3 regions of the Limnohabitans sp. 2KL-3 genome follow, and region 2 is predicted to be linked to each of the others. Evidence: predicted binding sites of a transcription regulator. Region 2 holds the regulator's gene; each other region holds the start of a gene.

Region 1 (3,276 bases), on a different contig from region 2:
CAGCCCCACCAATTTGCAAGGACACATCGGACAGACTCATCGCTTTGAGGAAGCTTTGACCCACAAACATGAAGCTCAGCAGCAGGCCAAAAGCAATCAGGACTTCGCGCAGGATCACCCGTGCCCGTCGCTTCGGGGGCACGGCACGCAAGCTGTTGACAAAAATCGGGATGTTGCCCAGTGGGTCGGTGATCAGCAGCAGCAAGATGGTGGCCGAAGCAAAGGTGTGTTCCATGGCCATCAGCACGCGTCAAACGTGCTCAGCAAGGCCAGGTCCAATCCAGTGTCGTCAGAGCGGCCCTGCTGGCCGCTGAAGGTGCACCCATCAAAGCGAGGTGCCTCGTCAAGCTGGGGGATCTGAAAAGCAAAATGAAAAAAGCTGCGCATGCACCAAAGCATAGCAGCCCCCGGTGGGCGCATCAGGCGATGCAAGAAGCCGAAAAAGACGGGCAACTCGGACCCACCGGGGCTTGTCAGCGTCAGCCGCGAGGGGGCGTGTTCATGTTGTCAAATTTGACAAAGTACTGTTTGGCCATCGCGGCCAGTTGTGCATCCGAGGGGTGATCGCTTGCAATGCTGTCCACGATGGTGTTGGCTGTGGCTTTGTGGTGTTCGTTGCACCAAGTGCGAAACGCCAACCGAGTCTGCCCAGGCCCGGTCAACAGGACTTCGTGCGTGCCGATCAGGGCTTGGGCCACTTCGGCAAAAAAGGCGGGTGCATTGTCTGATGGGCCTTGGTGCTTGTGGTGGCTGCGTGATTGGATGCGCTGGGCTTGGACGTGCTCACGGTCAAACATGACCACATGGGCTTCGGTGTGGTCGATCCAGACGACGGCGTGAAAAGTACTCATGGGGCTCCTTATGCCAACAAATCAACGGTGGTGTTCTGCCAAAGACTGGCAGTCGATGCAGCGCTTGGCGACGGGGTAAGCGTTCAGCCGTTCGGCTGGGATGGTGATGCCGCAATCGGTGCAAATGCCATAAGTGCCCGCTTGCACACGCTCGAGTGCCGCTTCGATGTCGCCCAATTCGGCGGTTTCGTGCTCGTTCAGGGCGAATTCGGTCTGGCGTTCGGTTTGAATCTGAGCGCGGGATTCAAAACCATTGTCAAAGTGATCGGCGGCCACTTCGGCTCTGGAGCGCAGCCCACCGCGCTCATGGGCCATGCGTTGCAGCAGTTGTTGACGGGCCTCGATCAGGTGGGCTTTGTCGGCTTCGTGGAGGCGAGAGGGAGTGTTGAAAGAGGTGGTGCTCATGTCTGCATCATGAGCCGAGCCAGAGGGGGACAGGTTGATGCAGGTCAATGCCGACGAGAACGCTGTGCAGCGTCGTGACTGCGCTTGACCTGGATCAGTTTCGAGGGGCTTCGCGCCCCTGCTCGGGGTTCAGGCCTTGGCTTTGGCGCGTGCCAGCAGCAGTTCGGTGTTGGCTTTGCGGTCGGCGTTGACTTGTTGCAAGGTGGGGCGTTCGTTCATGTGCTTGAGGTAGTCGCGCACCGGCAGGTCGGCCAGAAAATCACGGCCATAGACGATTTTGGTGGCAGCCGAGACCAAGGGCAAATGCACCGCAGCAGCGCAGTCGGCCAAGCTCAGGCTGTCGCCCAGCATGTAAGGCTTGAATTGGGCCAACTTGGCAAAGGCGGCCACGTTTTTTTCGAGTTGGATGCCGGTTTTTTCCTTAGTGCTGTCGCTGATCTGGCCGCCAAAAAAAGCTTGTGGGTACAGGTTTCGAGCGACCAGTTCGAGGTGCAGCTCCAAAAAAGTCACCAATTCGCGCACCTTGGCTGCGGCAAATGGGTCTGCAGGCAGCAAAGGGTTTTGTGGGAATTTGTGCTCGATGTACTCCATGATCACGGCAGATTCACACAAGTTGCCGTGTTCGGTTCTCAGGTAAGGCACTTTGCCCAAGGGGCTGGCTTGTTCATCGGTTTGGCCCACCCAGGCCAGTTCTTCCTGAAAAGGCACGCCTTTTTCAAGCAAGGCGATTTTGACTTTGTTGTAGTAGTTGCTGGCTGAAAAGCCGCAGAGTGTCAGCATGGGGGCTCCTGTGGGGGTTGAAAATTCAAACACAAGGCTAACCGAGCCCAAGTCCTGGGAAGGTCACCCACTTGACCCTTGACCGTTCAGGGGGACAGGGGCTGACTTGTGTGTGACTGCTGGATGCCCGCCATCTCTTAAGATCGGGCGCTTGTTTTGACCCCAACTTTCATCCAAGCCATGACCGCACGCAATACCACTGTCCAAGCCGATGCCAACGCGCCCGCCGTCACGGCACTGTTGGCCCATTTTGTAGCCAACCACCCCTCCAAGGGCTGGACGCACGAGGTGGAGCAACAAGCCCACCGCACCTTTGCCAACTGGGCCGGTTGCGCCGTTGGACCCAGCACGCACGAAACGGTGACGGCGGCGTTGGCCGCTGTGCAAGCACTCGAACCCGCCCCCCAAGCCGCCGTTTTGGGCCGCAAAGAGCGGGTGGACATGGCCAATGCGGCGATGCTCAATGGCATCAGTTCGCACACCTTCGACTTTGACGACACCCACCTCAAGACCATCATTCACCCGGCAGGTCCAGTGGCCTCGGCAGCTTTGGCGCTGGGCGAGCATTTGGGTGCGTCCGGGCGTCAGGTGATTGACGCGCTGGTGCTGGGGGTGGAAGTGTCGTGTCGCGTGGGCAATGCCGTGTACCCCCACCATTACGACCGGGGTTGGCACATCACGGGCTCGACCGGCATGTTGGGCAGCGCAGCCGCTTGTGCACGTCTGTTGGGGTTGGACGCGGTTCAAACCCAAATGGCCTTGGGCATTGCCGCCTCGCAACCCGTGGGCCTGCGTGAACAGTTTGGCACCATGACCAAACCTTTTCATCCGGGGGCGGCCGCCAAGGCCGGCTTGATGTCGGCATTGCTGGCACGCCATGGTTTCACCTCCTCACGCCGGGCGCTCGAAGCACCGCGTGGCTTGATGCAGGTGTTTTCCGACAAAACCGATTGGGCTGAAATCACTGAAAACCTGGGCCAGACCTGGGAAATCGCCCTGAACACCTACAAACCCTTTGCCTGTGGCATCGTCATTCACCCGGCCATTGACGCCTGTGTGCAACTGCGCAACGGTCATGCTTTGACGGCAGATCAAATTGCCCGCATCACCGTTCGGGCACACCCTTTGGTGCAAGAGCTGACCGGCAAGAAAACCCCACAAACCGGTTTGGAGAGCAAGTTCAGCGTGTTCCATTCTTGCGCCGTGGCCATCATGAAGGGCCAGGCAGGAGAGCATGAGT
Region 2 (3,276 bases):
CTGTGCCAAAGTGCGCTCAAACGATTCGGGCGTTTGCAATGGCAAACCGTAAATCAGGTCCACATTCACCGACTCAAATCCCAAACGACGGGCCGCTGCAACCAGTTGGAAGACTTGTTCGGCGGGCTGGATGCGGTGCACCGCTTTTTGCACATCCGGATCGAAGTCCTGGACACCCAAACTCAAGCGATTGAAACCCAGCTCGGCCAAAACTGCCAAACGGCTTTCGTCCACGGTGCGCGGGTCCACCTCGACCGAATATTCACCGCCGGGGACAAAGGCAAAGTGTTCACGCAGCATGGCCATCAGTTGGTGCAACTGGGCATCACTCAAGAATGTGGGCGTTCCGCCCCCCAAATGCAGTTGACTGACCGCTTGGCCGCGACCCAGATGGCGGGTGTGCAGCGCCAGCTCTTTGTTCAGGTAATGCAGATAAGTCGCTGCTTGCTCTTTGTGTTTGGTGATGATTTTGTTGCACGCACAGTAATAACAAAGGGATTCACAAAACGGTATGTGCAGGTACAACGACAAGGGCGGCTGCTTGCCCACCGCACCCATTTGACGGTGGGCCAAGGCTTGGATGTAGTCGGCTTCGCCAAAGGCGTCCACAAAACGGTCCGCCGTTGGGTAGGAGGTGTATCGGGGCCCAGGCACGTCAAAACGGACCAACAATTCGGGGGTGATGACAGACATGGCTTGGCCCTTCACTCAAACGTTTTCAAAAGATCCATGTGACTGTGCCCTTTTGGAAATACATGAGTTTTGACGCACGTCAAAGGGTGTACTTGTTTTAGAGGATTTCCCGCACAGAGCAGGTACTCATGCGATTTTGAAAGATTTTTCGGTTTAAGCTCAAACCTTGATCCAAGGCAAATCCAAAGCACTACCCGAGATAAACCATGAATCCCGAAACCATCAAAGTCGCTTGCTCCAACTGCAATTTGCGTGAACTGTGCATGCCCATGGGACTGAGCGACCATGACTTGAACCGGCTTGACGACCTGGTGGCTGTGCGGCGCAAAGTCAAGCGGGGCGACACCTTGTTCACCAACGGCGAAAAATTCACCTCGCTTTACGCCATTCGAACGGGTTTTTTCAAAACCTGCTTGGCCACAGAAGACGGGCGCGACCAAGTCACGGGCTTTCAGATGGCGGGCGAGATCATTGGTCTGGACGGCATTGTGAACGACCAACACAGCTGTGACGCGGTGGCGTTAGAAGACGCCGAAGTGTGTGTGATGCCTTTTGACCGGATTGAAGAAATTTCCCGCGAAGTGACGGCGCTTCAGCACCATGTGCACAAAATCATGAGCCGTGAAATTGTGCGCGAACACGGCGTGATGCTGCTGTTGGGCAGCATGCGGGCCGAGGAACGCTTGGCCGCCTTTTTATTGAACCTCGTTCAACGCCTTCATGCCCGAGGTTTCTCGCAATCTGAGTTGGTCCTGCGCATGACCCGCGAAGAGATCGGCAGCTATCTGGGCCTCAAACTTGAAACGGTGAGTCGCACTTTTTCAAAATTTGTCGAAGAAGGCATGGTTGAAGTCAAACAACGCCACGTCCGCATTTTGAGCACGCAAGGCTTGCAAAAACTGGTCAACAACACCTCAGCCTGCCACTGAGACTGAGACGGCTGATCAGCGGTTGACTTCAGTGGATGACAAACCCAAGAACAAGCTCAGTCCGCTGGACAGCATGGCCAAACCCCAAAAAGCAAAAAATGCCAAGGAGTAAATGGCCTGACGTGTGAGGTCAAGATCCCGACCAAACCAGTGCAGATCCAAGGGGTCAACAAAAGCAAACACCAAAACCTCCAGCAAACCTGCCACCAAAAAGGATGGCCAAGTGATCCACATCCAACGTTGTGAGCGCATGGTGTTTATCCTTCCCACTCAGGGTTTAGAGGGTGCTGGAGCCGGGGCAGATGCCGACGCTGGGACGCCCGTATGCCCATCAACCGCGGCGGCACTGCCCAAAGCATCCTTGGACTTGGGCAACTCACCCGTAGCCGCATGATTGCGGCCTTGCATGGCCGGTGCAAGGGTGATGCCTTGGCGTTCTTGAGTGGCGGTGCGTGGTGTCACGGTCAGTACCGGATCGGGGTTGCTCGCGGCAATGTAGAAGGTCGTCAAGCCCGCCACCACCACCACTGCTGGCCCGCCAAGCACCATCCAAACCATGCCAAAACGCCACCAGGGCTGACCAGTCGGTTGCGAATTCAAAGTGCTGCTCATGGGGTTCTTTCTCAATGGACAAGCCGCTCAGCGGGGAATCAGAAAAACAGTTTTTTCACTCAAATGTCCCACCGAGGCATCAACAGGAGCACCGGAAGACTTTCGCGCCTCAATGTGAAACTGAATCGGGTGAGAGCCAGAAGCAGCCGCATCATAGGGCACTTGCAACTGCACAGAGACCCAGCGCGATTCGGTGGCATTGACTTGAACTTCCGGCTCACTGGCCAACGCCAGACCCGGTAAGCCATCAACTTTCAAGCGGAAAATCAGCGCCTCTTCAGCCGCATTCATGATCTGCAACCGGTACACATTCTCGATCTTGCCGCCCGCCACAATCCTCGCCATGGTGGCGCGGTCACGCACAATGTCCACCTTAAACGGCTCGCGCAGCCACAACGACACACCCACACCCATGATGATCGCCCACAACACAGCGGTATAAATCAGCACACGAGGCCGGAAAATGCGACGCACGGTTTGCGCCCAACTCCAGCCTTTGTCCATGGCGTTTTGTGTCGAGAACTTGATCAAGCCTCGCTGGTAGCCGACCTTGTCCATCACGGTGTCACACACGTCCACGCAAGCACCACAACCAATGCACTCGTATTGCAAGCCTTTGCGGATGTCGATGCCGGTGGGGCAAACTTGCACACACAGCGTGCAGTCCACGCAAGAGCCCAAGCCCAGGGCTTTGGGGTCGGCCTTTTTGGAGCGGGGGCCACGGGGTTCACCACGCGCTTCGTCGTAAGTGACGATCAGCGTGTCTTTGTCAAACATGGCGCTTTGAAAGCGGGCATAGGGGCACATGTATTTGCACACCTGCTCGCGCATGAAGCCCGCATTGCCATAGGTGGCAAAGCTGTAAAACAGAATCCAGAAAATTTCCCACGGGCCAAAACCCAGGGACAGCACCGAAGCCGACAATTCACGGATCGGGGTGAAATAGCCGACAAAGCTGAAACCCGTCCAGAGTGAAAACACAATCCAAGTCAATTGCTTGCCGGTTTTGCGCCAAACCTTGTTCAAGCTCCAGGGTGCAGCA
Region 3 (3,276 bases), on a different contig from region 2:
GGCCCGGGGTGCGGAAGTGCCCATTCCGACCGATGTGGTCACCGCCAAAACTTTTGCGGCCGACGCCGTGGCCACGGTGAAGAAAGCCACCGAGGTGGCCGACGACGACATGATTTTGGACATCGGCCCCGAGACGGCTGCCAAGCTGGCCGCTCAGCTCAAGCAAGCCGGCACCATTGTGTGGAACGGCCCGGTGGGCGTGTTTGAGTTTGCGGCCTTTGAAAACGGCACCAAAGTCATTGCCCAAGCGATTGCCGAGTCCAGCGCTTTCAGCATCGCGGGCGGTGGCGACACCTTGGCCGCGATTGCCAAATACGGCATCGAAAAGCAAGTGGGCTACATCTCCACGGGTGGCGGCGCGTTCCTTGAAATCCTGGAAGGCAAGACCTTGCCTGCGTTTGAGATATTGGCCCAACGCGCGGCCAGTTGAGTCAAGAGCTGATGTGGGAGCGGCGCCCTCGCCGCGATGGGCCTTCGCAGTCCACTTGCCATCGCCCCGAGGGCGGGGCTCCCACAGTTTCAATCACGCCGTCGACAAGAAATCCCTGTGGGGGGGGCTGCGCCCTCAACAGGTGACGCAGGCCCGATCAGGCCTGAGCCGCAGGCGGCAAGTTGCCCCGCACCGGGCTGGTCATATTGCCCTTGAAGTCGGTCCAGCATTCGCGTGAGAAGTCGTACATCTTGCAGTTTTTGGCGGTCTCGAAATACCACTTCCAGGAGAAGGCTTGCACGATGATGCGCCCGGGCAGCATTTCTTCCAGCTTGGTTTGCGCTTGCTTCAGGCGATACAGCGGGATGCTCATGTCCACATGGTGGGCCGTGTGCTCCATGATGTGGTGCATCATCGCGCCGATGTTGAAGGGGAAGGTCAGGTGCACCGTGGTCGACACAAAGGGTGCCGCTTTGGTCCAAGCGGCTTTGTTGTCATGCCAAGACACTTTGACGTGGGTGTGGTGCACATAGACCACAAAGCCGATCATGGTGTTCCAAAAGAAGAAGGGCACCACAAAACCCAGCAGCAAGGACAGCCCAACCGATTGGTTGGTGAGCACGGCAGCGGCAGCGATGGTGCCGATCCAGGTGGCACCAAACAGGCTGACCAAGAGGCTGTCCTTGAAGAAAATCGGACGGCGTGTGGGCATGTGGGTTTTGTTGGGGAAGAACTCGCGTTTCCACCAGATTTCGATCATGTAATACAAGCCCGGTGCCCAGCCGCTGCGGTAAGCACGCTCGAGCAGCTTTTGCATGGGGCTCAGGGCTTCAAACTCGGCAGCGGTCAGCGGGGTCCAAACAAAGTCGACGCCCTTGAGGTTGGTGTAGCCGTGGTGCACCACGTTGTGACCGGTGTCCCACAGGCTGTAGGGGGTCAGTGATGGCAAAAAGGCGATGCGGCCCAACACTTTGTTGAGTTCGCGCCGGGGCGTCAGGCTCTGATGGCAAGCGTCATGGCCAATGATGAACAGACGACCGATCACAAAACCGGCTGCCAGTGCACACAGCACTTTGAGCCAGACAGAATCCAGCGCGATGGTGCCGGTGATCAAGGCGAAAAACAAAGCGTAATCCAGCAACAGCAGAACAAAGGCACGCACGGTGCTGCGTCCTGACAAGGGAATCAGCCACTCGCGCAAAGTTTTGCGGTGTGGCAGGGGTTGGTCCAAGGCAATGGGCTGTTCGGCGTGAGGGGTGTGTAAGGCTGTCATGACGCTTGTGTGTAAATCGCTCATATAGGAGTTTAGTCGGCCCGGCATTTCTTTGGGCTGACAAAAATCAATTCAGGGGGTTTGCCAAGGGGAACAGGCGCTATCTTGCAGGATCAACATGTCAACATGCTTTCAAAAGCCCATAGGCTGCGCTGCAGGCTGGCACTCCCGGCCCCTTGAGTTGCACCGAAAGAACCCGATTTGTAACCGATTCCGTGTGAGAATTGAAACTGAATAACACGGAGATTTTCAATGCCTCGTCGCGCCACCAAGATTGTTGCCACCTTAGGCCCTGCATCCAGCGATCCCGCACTGCTTGAGGCCATGATCCGCGCTGGCGTGAACGTGGTCCGGCTCAATTTCAGCCACGGCAAGGCGCAAGACCATGTGGACCGTGCCCGCCTCGTGCGTGAGGCCTCGCAACGCGCTGGCCGAGAAGTGGCCATCATGGCCGATTTGCAGGGCCCCAAAATTCGTGTCGGCAAGTTTGCCGAGGGCAAAGTCATGCTGGAGCCGGGCGAGCCTTTTGTGTTGGACGCCTCGCGCACCGAGCTTGGCGACATCCAGGGCGTGGGACTCGATTACAAAGAGCTGCCCCGCGACGTCAAGGCCGGCGATGTGCTGTTGCTCAATGATGGGCTGATCGTGCTCACCGTCAATGCCGTCAAGGGTGAGCAAGTGCACACCACCGTCAAGTTGGGCGGCGAGTTGTCCAACAACAAAGGCATCAACAAGCAAGGCGGTGGCTTGACGGCACCGGCCCTGACCGCCAAGGACATGGACGACATCAAAACCGCCATGAGTTTGCGTGCCGACTATGTGGCGGTGAGCTTTCCCAAAAACGCCACCGACATGGAAATGGCACGCCAGCTGTGCAATGTGGCCGGTGCCGAATACGGCCACAAGCCGGGTTTGATTGCCAAGATCGAACGCGCCGAAGCCATTCCCCACCTGGAAGCCATTCTCAAAGCCAGCGACGGCATCATGGTCGCCCGTGGCGACTTGGCCGTAGAAGTGGGCAACGCCGCTGTGCCTGCCTTGCAAAAACGCATGATCAAGTTGGCCAAAGTTCATGACAAGGTCGTCATCACCGCCACCCAGATGATGGAGAGCATGATCACCAACCCGGTGCCCACCCGCGCCGAAGTCTCGGACGTGGCCAATGCCGTGCTCGACGGCACCGATGCCGTGATGCTGAGCGCTGAAACCGCTGCGGGAAAATACCCGCTGGAGACGGTGGAAGAAATGGCCAAGATTTGCGCTGCCGCTGAAAGCGCCGAGGACCCGGCCCTCGATGCCGACTTCAAAGGCCAGTCGTTCAGCCGCATTGACCAGTCGATCGCCATGGGCGCCTTGTTCACGGCCCACCACTTGGGGGCCAAAGCCATTGTGGCCATGACCGAATCGGGCTCCACGGCCTTGTGGATGAGCCGTCACCGGGTGCATGTTCCCATTTATGCACTGACCACCAAGTTGACCTCGCAGCGCAAGATGGCGCTGTACCGCAACGTGCGGCCTTTGCTGATGGACACCAGCGCAGACCGTGACACCGCTTTGGCCGAGGCCGAGGCGC

The links. Region 2 encodes FNR, which switches genes on or off when oxygen is low (the NO sensors DNR and NnrR bind a similar motif). Its sites were predicted from a motif close to TTGATNNNNATCAA; they were not measured.
Region 1: the regulator FNR is predicted to act here: its motif matches at 1,291-1,304, upstream of AMM41_RS01015 (TraR/DksA family transcriptional regulator).
Region 3: the regulator FNR is predicted to act here: its motif matches at 1,761-1,774, upstream of AMM41_RS17930 (fatty acid desaturase).

Annotation. Positions count from the first base shown of each region.
Region 1 is NZ_CXON01000001.1:223,839-227,114, reverse strand. Features, by position in the region: gene AMM41_RS01025 (MarC family protein) at 1-235, opposite strand, end outside; gene AMM41_RS01020 (hypothetical protein) at 480-851, opposite strand; gene AMM41_RS01015 (TraR/DksA family transcriptional regulator) at 873-1,256, opposite strand; gene AMM41_RS01010 (glutathione S-transferase) at 1,386-2,036, opposite strand; gene AMM41_RS01005 (MmgE/PrpD family protein) at 2,217-3,276, shown strand, end outside.
Region 2 is NZ_CXON01000014.1:25,222-28,497, forward strand. Features, by position in the region: gene hemN (oxygen-independent coproporphyrinogen III oxidase) at 1-693, opposite strand, end outside; gene fnr (fumarate/nitrate reduction transcriptional regulator Fnr) at 900-1,622, shown strand; gene AMM41_RS15460 (hypothetical protein) at 1,638-1,874, opposite strand; gene AMM41_RS15465 (nitrogen fixation protein FixH) at 1,893-2,234, opposite strand; gene ccoG (cytochrome c oxidase accessory protein CcoG) at 2,262-3,276, opposite strand, start outside.
Region 3 is NZ_CXON01000019.1:53,778-57,053, reverse strand. Features, by position in the region: gene AMM41_RS17935 (phosphoglycerate kinase) at 1-430, shown strand, start outside; gene AMM41_RS17930 (fatty acid desaturase) at 588-1,703, opposite strand; gene pyk (pyruvate kinase) at 1,956-3,276, shown strand, end outside.